3 regions of the Methylobacter sp. Wu1 genome follow, and region 3 is predicted to be linked to each of the others. Evidence: riboswitches for the same ligand, from Rfam matches in the RefSeq annotation. Region 3 holds a riboswitch; each other region holds the start of a gene.

Region 1 (3,279 bases), on a different contig from region 3:
ATCCGCAGCAGGACCCAAACGAAGCGGTCTGGAGGAACCCCAATGGTATTCCCGGAAGTCTGGCCGGTGCGCGAGATGACGACAGTATAGGTCCCGTTGACCGGCTGGTGAGCGGTCCGGGTTTGGGAAGTCTCGGGGCGGACAAACGGGTTCACGCTGCCGGGATCGGGGGCGATTTGGGCATCATAAAGATCGCCTACGATAGCGGTTGGCGTCTCATCTTGGTAAACGGCGAAGGAAAAATACCGGGCATTGGGATAGGCGCCCTTGATCGTCATGGTTTCGTGTTGCGGGTCAAAGGGGATGATGAAATACCGAGCCAAAGATTCTGGCCCCGTCGCGTTTCCATAGCCCTCGGGCGAGATCTCGATCGGCCACGCACAGTTTCGGACATTCTGGGCGCGAGCGACAGTGGGATTACTTAACAGCGCCAGAGCAATAAGGCCGGCGAAGACGCCAATGTGGAACACTTTCATGGTTAACCTCCACTTAAATCTGAATCGCCCCAAAGTTTTTCAGAGGCTGATTATGTGAGCCATGCTACATTTAGCCGATTATTACTTATCTCCTCATAGGCAAGGTCGTACCGCAAATTCTGGCTGTCGGTTAATGTGATCTATGCCGCCAACCCAAGCGCCTCTATTGAACCCTATGAAAGAAACAGTTAGCAGTTACAGTGGGCAACGAAGAGAAGTTGCCCACGCTATCTGGCTCAATTATCGGATCGTTTTGACTGCGGTTCCGGCCTCACAGGCACATCAGCCGCACGGAAACAGGCTTGCCAACCGCCCGAAATAAACGTCTGCCGGTCGCACCAGACGGCTTCCGGATAGTACTCGCCCATCACTTCCTGCGCGCACCGGCCGGATGTCTCAATTACGTCCTGCGCGGGCGGGGTCGGGAAGGTTAAATTGAACCCGCAGCCTTGGTCAACGGCACTCTGCACGGACTGGCTAAAGTCGGCAGATGCCAGCAAGTTGCGCAGGAACATGAGCTTGGGCACCATTTTTTCGTCGCCCCAAGGAAGCCATACGACCCTCTTCGGCAGCCACTCGGGCCGAAGCACGTCATTGGAAACTATGATAGTGTAAAAGCCTTGTCCATCGAGCGGCGTGTTCGCATCGGTCGTGCATCCGGATACAGGCAACGGCGAGACCAGCTCTGCTTGGCAGAGCCCCCAATAGCGCAATTGGACGGTTTTGAAGCCGCGCGCAGGCTGCGACACGGGGTTGCCATGATAGGTATCGGGGAAGGCCGGCATCTTGCCACGAATCACAATGACCCGATCCGGTTTGTACTCAGGCATGAAGAACGAGATCAGGTATTTTTGGTCGGGATTCGGCAGCAGAAACGGGGGCGGCTTCTTTATCGCGCCGAACCAGATACGGTCTGCTACCGGCGGAATTGAAAAGTGCTCTAGTGGGTTCTCTAACTCCGCCGTGACAATCTGCGGCTGCAACTGCGAGAGTTCGGACTGCCGATTGACGACCGGACAGGTCGTCAGCGTGGTCGTCTGGCCGCTCGCGTCGGTGACTTTGATCTCCGGCAAAGGCACCCCGCCCATGGAGCCTTCGCCCGCGTTCGGCAGGTACAGGCGATATATCAACCACCCCGTATCGGCATGCAACTGGATCATGTTGTCGGCGCTGTCGTTGCTGCGCGCCACCGTGACGGTATAGGTCGGATCAAGCTGCGCAGACGGATTGCAGCTGTCCGGCGCAAACGGATTGCAGCTGCCCGGATCAGGCACGATTTGCGCGTCAAACAGGTGATCGGCCAAGCCGGTAGAGACTGGCGCATTGTCATAGACAGCCAAGGAGAAGAACCGCGCCTTGGGGTAAATACCCGTAATGGTCAACTGTTGCCATTGCTTATCGATGGGCATGTACCACCAGCGGTTCGCCGTGTCCGGCCAGAGCCAATTACCCAGGCCGAAGGGTGTCCATTCGAACTGCCACGCACAAGTTGGGGTGGGCAAGGTTGGCGATTGCGCTCCGGAAACGCGCGGATTTGCCAAAAGTAGGAGAGTGGAGAAACTGAGTGCAAGAAAAGCCTTTATTGCTTGCATCCTCCTATTATGCTCTACATCTGGTTGGGATAGAGCCTTGGACGACATGATTTTTGATTGTTGTTTAGCAATACACATCACACATCTCCTGATAGTTGTAATAACCAACCCCAACCTTGGCTTCTAAGACACGAACTCGTTTTCGTGCAAAATAAAAAAGCCGAACTCCCTACAGCAACCCTAACGCGGGCCGCTTTCGGCAGTTCGGCTTTCCTGGGTCAGGACCCGTAACTTTCTGCCCCTATCTTACGACAGGTTTAGCCTTATCAACGATGTTTGTAGATATAGGACCACACCTAGAGAAAAAAATTTCTACTGAGCTTTGTCGGTTTCTTTCCAAAAAACGGTCTGTTTAAGCTGCCTTTCAGAGGATGACAGCGAAGGGAGTCAGCCCTGTCACTCCCAGAAACGGGCATCGACACCCTTGGCTAAGCGAGCAGCGGCGCATCAGCCGTTGGGAGCATGAAAACACTCTCGATGCCATGCAAAGACGACTGGACCAAGCGCCCGACAGCATGCGCATCCGACGTCAGACCGTAGAACACCCGTTTGGTACCCTCAAAGCCTGGATGGGGTCAACCCACTTTCTGACCCGGACCCTGAAAAACGTCAGTACGGAAATGAGCCTGCATGTATTGGCCTACAATCTCAAGCGGGTAATGAAAATTTTGGGAATCGCGACTTTGAGGGAAGCTATGGTGGCCTGAGCCATTTATGGTTATTTTTTAACCCTCATGATGGCTATCAGGCATCCTTGAGGCAATAAATCGGTCAGTCGATAAAAAACCGCTGAAATAGTTGTGCTCGTCAGAAGGTTTCTAGTAAGGCAGAGTAAAGCGGGAAACATTAGGTATTTCATTGTTTGACGTTTTTACACGGCCTGGGTCGTACTGAGACGGCCGCTATTAGGCTCAATCTAAACCAACATATAGAAATGTCAGAATCAAGTTCAGAGATTTGCACATAGTCCGGCCTATTTATTCCATTGCCTTAAAAGTCAGCGATCAGTTGCAGCCTTCCACATCTGGCTGCGCAAGCCCAACGGGCGCATATCCGTCCAGACTTCCTTGATGTAATCGAGGCATGCCTGTTTGTCGCCGGTTTTATCAACTGTCTTCCAACCGCCGGGAATTTCTTTGTAATCGGGCCAGATCGAGTATTGTTCCTCATGGTTGACCACGACCCGATAGATAGTGTTGTCTTCTTGGTTA
Region 2 (3,279 bases), on a different contig from region 3:
ACAGTTCCGGCATCGGCCTGCTCGGCATGCGCGAGCGCGTGACGGCGCTGGGCGGTCAGCTGACACTGGCTCCGATCCAGACCGGCGGACTGATGGTCCGGGCATGGCTGCCGTTGCAGCCTGCGACAGGAGCTCCGGCATGACGGTCTCGTCGCACATCAGGATCTTGCTGGTAGACGATCACGCCATCGTCCGCGAAGGCTACCGCTCGCTGCTGGCAAAGCAACCTGGACTGGAGATTGTCGCGGAGGCGGCTGACGGCCTGGAGGCCTATGCCCGCTTTAAGGAATGCAATCCCGATCTGGTCATCATGGATCTTTCGCTGCCCGGCCAGGGCGGGTTTGAGGTTATCGCACGCATCAGGCAGCGCCGTTCCGATGCCAGAATCCTGGTTTTCAGCATGCACCAGCATCCGGGATTTGCGGTTCAGGCCGCGCGGGCTGGGGCATTAGGCTACGTCACCAAGAGCAGTGCGCCCGATGTCCTGATCCGGTCCGTCTATGACGTCCATGCCGGCCGCCACACGCTGAGCGCCGACATTGCCCAGGCGCTTGCCCTGGAAAAGCTGGGGGCCGATCGCATCGCGCTGGAAGACCTGACCGTGCGTGAATTCGAGATTCTGCGGTTGCTGGCCGAAGCGCGCCCGACCGAAGACATCGCCCGCCTGCTGCATATCAGCCCAAAAACCGTGCTGAACTGCCATTACCTGATCAAGAAAAAACTGGGCGTCGCCAGTGATATCGAACTGACCCGTCTGGCCATCAGGATGAACGTGGTCAGCCTGCTGGAACTGTCGGGGCCGCTGTAGGCGCTTTAATCCGTCCCCAAATGATCACGGTCCAATGAGCTTAAAGAATGTGTAATCAGAAGCTATAGCGTGTTTCATCAGGTTGATGCGCCATTAAAAAAGGGGGCATTGCGCCCCCTTTCGAGCTATTTCTAATTGACCGGATCAAGCCTCTGAAGCGCTTGTTTTACGGCGCGAGAAACCGGCTAGCCCAACCATTGCCGAGCCGAATAACCAGACTGCCGCAGGCACGGGAACGGCTGATATATTCTCAGCCGACATTTCCGCATAGGCGTGTCCGATGATGATGTCGGTGTCAAATAAGCCGGCTAGACCATTTAAGGATAAGCGCAGCGCATTGACCGTCATTGAACAAAAAGAATCGGAGCAATCCGCTATCTGTTCGTTGAGAATTAAAGTGGCGCCAATGAGTCCAAGTGCATTTAAATCAATGAAGGAATTTGCGCCGGCATTGGCGTCAACTTGGATATCCTGACCTAATATGCTCAAGCTTAGCGATGTGATATTAGCGCCTCCTGAGGCAGTCAGGTTGCCATAATCCCCCGTTATCTCGGCGCTGGAGCTTAAAGTCAAATTATCCAGCTCAAGCAGGCTTTCAAGACCCAAAATCGACAACAGATCAACATTGATGTTTAAATCTTCGACGCCACCGGACGCGCCAGTGGTTTTACTGCCGGCCGATCCATCAACATTGGAATTCGCCGATCCATTAATTGTATCGGCTGAGGCATGAGCTTGAACTCCTAGTATAGTGGCGCCAGCATTAAGATCTAAAAGCGCGTTATTCAGACTATATGGCGCCGGAGCTGTTCCCGATATACCTGCAGGTGTTGTTACTGACAGCAAGTTTGAGTTTAGAACATCCAGATTTACAAAGAGCCCATATCCTTCACTGTTAGCACTAACGATCGCGGCGCCCGCGCTTGGGGTAAAAGTAACAGATGCCAGCGTTAATGCGGCTGCTCCCAAAAAATAAGCTTGTTTTTTCATTATTATAAATTCCAAAATACTACAAATTATGTTGAAAAATAATTTGCAACCCAGCCGTCTTTTATCATTAACCTTTAATTAAAGACCCGTAGCTTTCCGTCCCCGCCTCGCGGCGAGTTTGGCTTTTATATTTTTTAACGTCTCCGGCATCCAGCCACAAAGTAAAGCCAATGGAAGCACTCGATTGAAAAAAGCTTTTTCAACATCGTCTCCATTTTTTACTTCTCCAATTCCAGCAATTCCACCTGGTTTCAGTACGTTGATCGTACCGCACCTTAAAAACAACTTAAAAACAACTTAATTTTTTTAATTAACGCCAGTATACTCAGGCCACATCTGCAAGTTGTTAGCAATTTGTTATTTTTGTGTTAGAGTCTGGAATTATTCTATTCAGGCTTTTTATGCTTGTGTCAATGGATCAAGATTCTATCTATGAATTTGGCTCGTTTCGTCTAGAAATGGCTAGTCAACTACTGTGGGATGGTGAAACGCCTGTCAGTTTGCCGCCCAAGATTTACCGCTTATTGCTTTATTTCCTGCAGCACACAGGTCAGTTAATATCGCGGGAAGAGTTGTTCAATGCGGTGTGGGATGGCCGGATTGTCGATGATTCGGCATTACGGCTGGCCGTTAATTCCTTGCGCAATATTTTGCAGGACGATTGCAAAACACCACGTTTTATATCAACGGTCAACAGGCGGGGCTACCGTTTTCTGGCCGATGTCGCCGTTAATCGGCCTCATGACAATGTTATCCTTTTGCATTACCAACCTAAAATTGAGCCTTCACCGGCCTGGATTGAACGCCTTTCGGAATTGGATCTGCTTCAGCGAGCCTTTCATCAGGCGGCTAGAAAAGAGCGATGCCTGTTTTTTCTGAGCGGTGAGCGCGGCGCGGGCAAAACTACCCTGATCGATATGTTCCTTTCCAGAATCATATCCCCCAACCTGGCCGTACTCCGTGCCCGGGGCGTGCAACTGCACGGGACCGCGGAACCCTTCCTGCCCTTATTGGAGGCCTTGGAACGCCGTTGCCGAGAGCCTTCCGGAAAAACATTGATTGAGCGTCTGGAACAGACTGCCCCGACCTGGCTCTTCCAGATGTCGAATCTGTTGAGCGATGACAAACTTGCAGCCATCATTCCAAAAGTCTCCCAAAACAATACGCGCCGCATGTTGAGAGAGGCCGCCGAATTTTTTGAGAATATAAGTACCGGTTCGACCTTTATCCTAATTATCGATAACGCGCAATGGGTTGATCAAGCGACTCTGGACTTAATCGCCTTGTTGGCATTTCGGCGCTCTGAAGCGAAACTGTTGATCATCGTCAGTTATCGCTTTTGCGAAAACAGCGTCGCTGCCCAGCGCATTGAGAAACTGCGCGAAGAGCTGCATCACCGCGGCTTGTGCCAGGAACTGTTCCTGCAACGCTTGGCTCAGGTTGAGTTCCCGGAAGCTGGATAGTTTAAGAGAGATTGCTGT
Region 3 (3,279 bases):
TTAAAGAATTGATAGAGCAATTATCGGATTCGACTGTTTCAGTTTATTATGTCCCTGATTTATTTGTGTTTGATCTGTTAAGATCCAGTTTGCATCATATAAAGGGTATACCTGTCATAAGTATTCGTGATACCCCTTTTTACGGGGTTGATGGCGTTATAAAAAGAGCCTTTGATATAGTGGTCAGTCTGATTATTCTAATATTAATTGCAATTCCGTTACTAATCATTAGCGCTAGTGTCAGAATAAGCTCGCCTGGAGCCGTGATATTCAAACAGCGTCGATACGGAATTGGAGGCGAGGAAATAGTCGTTTGGAAGTTCAGAACGATGACTGTCAGCGAAGACGACAACAATATTAAACAAGCTCGAAAGAATGATCCCAGAGTAACAAGACTGGGCGCTTTCTTAAGACGTACATCACTGGATGAATTGCCCCAATTTATTAATGTTTTACAGGGGAAAATGTCAATCGTTGGTCCCAGACCCCATGCGGTAGCGCATAATGAATGGTATCGCGGACAAATAAAAGGCTACATGCTCAGGCATATAGTAAAACCGGGGATAACCGGATACGCACAGATAAACGGTTATCGGGGAGAAACGGATACCTTAGACAAAATGGAAAAAAGAATACAATATGATCTGGCCTATATAAGAAACTGGTCTTTGTGGCTGGATATTAAAATTGTAATACTGACTGTCTTTAAAGGTTTTTTGGGAGCGAAAGCTTATTAGCTCTATGGTATAGAATGTTATTTGAAAGATGTAAAAAATTATATAGAAGAAATGTGAAAAATTATATAGACAAATAAGAAGTTTTTTATAGAATAGAGCCCATAAACATAACTTAATTGTCTTATTTGCCGTACCGGACGATATAATGTTTTATCGTTATGTAACGTCAAAACCTTTTTTAAAATACATAGTAATTTTTTGTTCAAGGTTATATAGATAACTGTTTTTATTATGTTTATCTTCTGGCGCGTTGCAATTGACCGCTGGATGCTATCAACGAATTGGAACGGTAGTTGTTAATTTCGTGACCAACCGCCCGGTTGGCACGGTTCATGGAAGATAAAGGCTAAACCTGTTGTGAAGCAGGGGCGGAAAACCACGAGTCTTGGTTAGGTGGGTTTACCAAGATAGTCGGGCTGCAAATTATGATACTTAATTTATAATTTGTTGTTTCAGAGGTTGTTATGAAAAAAATATCTTTAGCAGGTCTGTTGTTCCTGTTTTCTATTTCAAATGCAAATGCAGCATTATTGAATATTGGATTCGAAACGGGAGATTTTTCTGATTGGACTTTAATAGGAACGGGATCTGTCAAAAATGATTCTGATCATCCAGAAGGTCAGTATTACGGCTCAATTACAGGCAATAGCTCCTTAATACAATCCACAGATTTCTTTGGTGGAGAAACTATTGAATTTATGTGGAAATTTGTAGCAAATGATTATTTGCCATACAACGATTTCGCGTTTTTCGTAGGCGATCAATATTTTAAATTATCTGATGTCGCCACAGTCGGTGATTATGGCAACAGCGGATGGAATAAATTTTCATACACAGTTGCAGAGACTTATTTCGGTCCTATAATGTTCGGCATAGCTAATGTTGGGGACTCTGGCTTGTCTTCCGAATTAAAACTTGATAGTGTTTCTGCGGTGCCTGTGCCAGCTGCTATTTGGTTGTTCGGTTCTGCAATCATGGGTTTAGTCGGCTTTTCACGTCGCAAAAGCTAATTCAGCACAATCTGTTGCATAAGGAAATTAATTTTTCCATTATACTAAAAGGGGCTCAGTGCCCCTTTTTTTAATTTCACAGAATAGTAGTAAAAAATTATGTTATTTTTTATGAGAATTTTTTTGTTGTTGGCAGTTTCCATTTTTTTTCAGACTGCGCATGCCGACTCTAACCAATATACGGTTAATTCCGGTGACATCCTTGATATCTCGGTCTGGAATGAAGAAGCCTTGCAAAAGGAAGTGCGGGTTTTACCCGATGGCAGCATAAGTTTTCCGCTAGCGGGAAGTATTTCAGTTGCCGGCAAATCGATAAGCCAGATACAGTCTATTTTGAAAGAGAGGCTCGCAGAGCTTATTGCCGATCCAGTAGTCAATATCTCGGTCAAGTCAGCTGAGGGTAATTCCATCTATGTCATCGGCCAAGTGAAAAAACCGGGGCAGTTCGTTATGTATCAGCCGATGGATGTCATGCAGATGTTGAGTCTTGCCGGCGGCCTGACAGCGTTTGCGAAGGCTAACGATATTGTCATTTTGCGCCGTAATGGCGACAAATCCGAATCGATCGCATTTAAATACGGCGAAGTAGAAGATGGCGACAAATTGGAAAACAACCACTTGTTGCGGAGTGGCGATGTAATTGTAGTGCCCTGATTGCGCTCTGTTTAAAAGTATATTGAGCACATGAAAACCATATCTCAACAAGAGGGAAGAAAATGTCGCGGCCATCGCAAAAGGATTGCGCTGATTGTCGGCGCGAGCGTTTTCTGTTCCAGTCTTGATGCCGCAGAATGGATAGTTGATGGCATTGTCAATCAGTCGTTATCTTATAACGACAATGTCAAAATGTTATCCGAAAACCCGGAAGGGTCCCTCGTTTACTATTTAACGCCTACGCTGAATTTTGCCCGTAAGACAGAAGTGTGGGATGTGCAAGGTAGAGCCAGTTATGGTGTCCAGCATTATACTGACATAGAAGAGCTCGATCAGAATCCACAGGACTATGGCTTAAGCACCGAGTACAGGACCGAACGCAGCCTTACGGGGGTAAGTGCGAGTTATTCTGTCGTGCCCAGCCAGAATTTTGCAGAGCAGGACACTGGTAATTTTGCAACCAATGCAAGACGCAACAACCTGACAGTCACGCCGACTTATTCATACAGATTCACCGAACTGGACAGCCTGATCAGTTCAGCGACCTACTCAAAATCAACCTATTCCAGCCCTGGTTCTGGTGATAACGATAATGTCATTAATAGTTTTAGTGACAACGAAGTTAAGTCGATTAATGTGGGCTGGCAACGGCAGTGGAGTGAATTATTTTCGCAGTCCATTTCCGCATTTTATTCGAATTACAATTCGACAGGGCAAATAAACTCGGAAAGCAACAGTTATGGGGTAAACCTGACATCGTCCTATCAATTATCGGAAGAATGGCAATTCAACGGCACCATCGGCGGACGAATCACGGACACAAACATAGATACAGTAATCATTCCCGGGCTATTGACGGCGGCAAGTCAGGACACATC

Evidence for each region. A riboswitch is a leader RNA that binds a small molecule or an ion and turns the genes downstream of it on or off. The one in region 3 is predicted to bind cyclic di-GMP.
Region 1: another riboswitch for cyclic di-GMP. It lies ahead of V2P20_RS17435 (hypothetical protein); the one in region 3 lies ahead of V2P20_RS10785 (VPLPA-CTERM sorting domain-containing protein).
Region 2: another riboswitch for cyclic di-GMP. It lies ahead of V2P20_RS17570 (choice-of-anchor P family protein); the one in region 3 lies ahead of V2P20_RS10785 (VPLPA-CTERM sorting domain-containing protein).

What each region holds. Positions count from the first base shown of each region.
Region 1 covers NZ_JAZHOC010000075.1:42,275-45,553, forward strand. Annotated here, with positions in the region: gene V2P20_RS17430 (hypothetical protein) at 1-476, opposite strand, end outside; gene V2P20_RS17435 (hypothetical protein) at 713-1,978, opposite strand; cyclic di-GMP riboswitch class I at 2,264-2,340, opposite strand; partial or broken gene V2P20_RS17440 (transposase) at 2,506-2,775, shown strand; gene V2P20_RS17445 (MbtH family protein) at 3,066-3,279, opposite strand, start outside.
Region 2 covers NZ_JAZHOC010000075.1:69,122-72,400, reverse strand. Annotated here, with positions in the region: gene V2P20_RS17580 (ATP-binding protein) at 1-143, shown strand, start outside; gene V2P20_RS17575 (response regulator transcription factor) at 140-808, shown strand; gene V2P20_RS17570 (choice-of-anchor P family protein) at 953-1,798, opposite strand; cyclic di-GMP riboswitch class I at 1,840-1,931, opposite strand; gene V2P20_RS17565 (AAA family ATPase) at 2,257-3,261, shown strand; gene V2P20_RS17560 (hypothetical protein) at 3,263-3,279, opposite strand, start outside.
Region 3 covers NZ_JAZHOC010000055.1:92,662-95,940, reverse strand. Annotated here, with positions in the region: gene V2P20_RS10790 (undecaprenyl-phosphate glucose phosphotransferase) at 1-737, shown strand, start outside; cyclic di-GMP riboswitch class I at 1,073-1,161, shown strand; gene V2P20_RS10785 (VPLPA-CTERM sorting domain-containing protein) at 1,202-1,747, shown strand; gene V2P20_RS10780 (polysaccharide biosynthesis/export family protein) at 1,871-2,401, shown strand; gene V2P20_RS10775 (hypothetical protein) at 2,432-3,279, shown strand, end outside.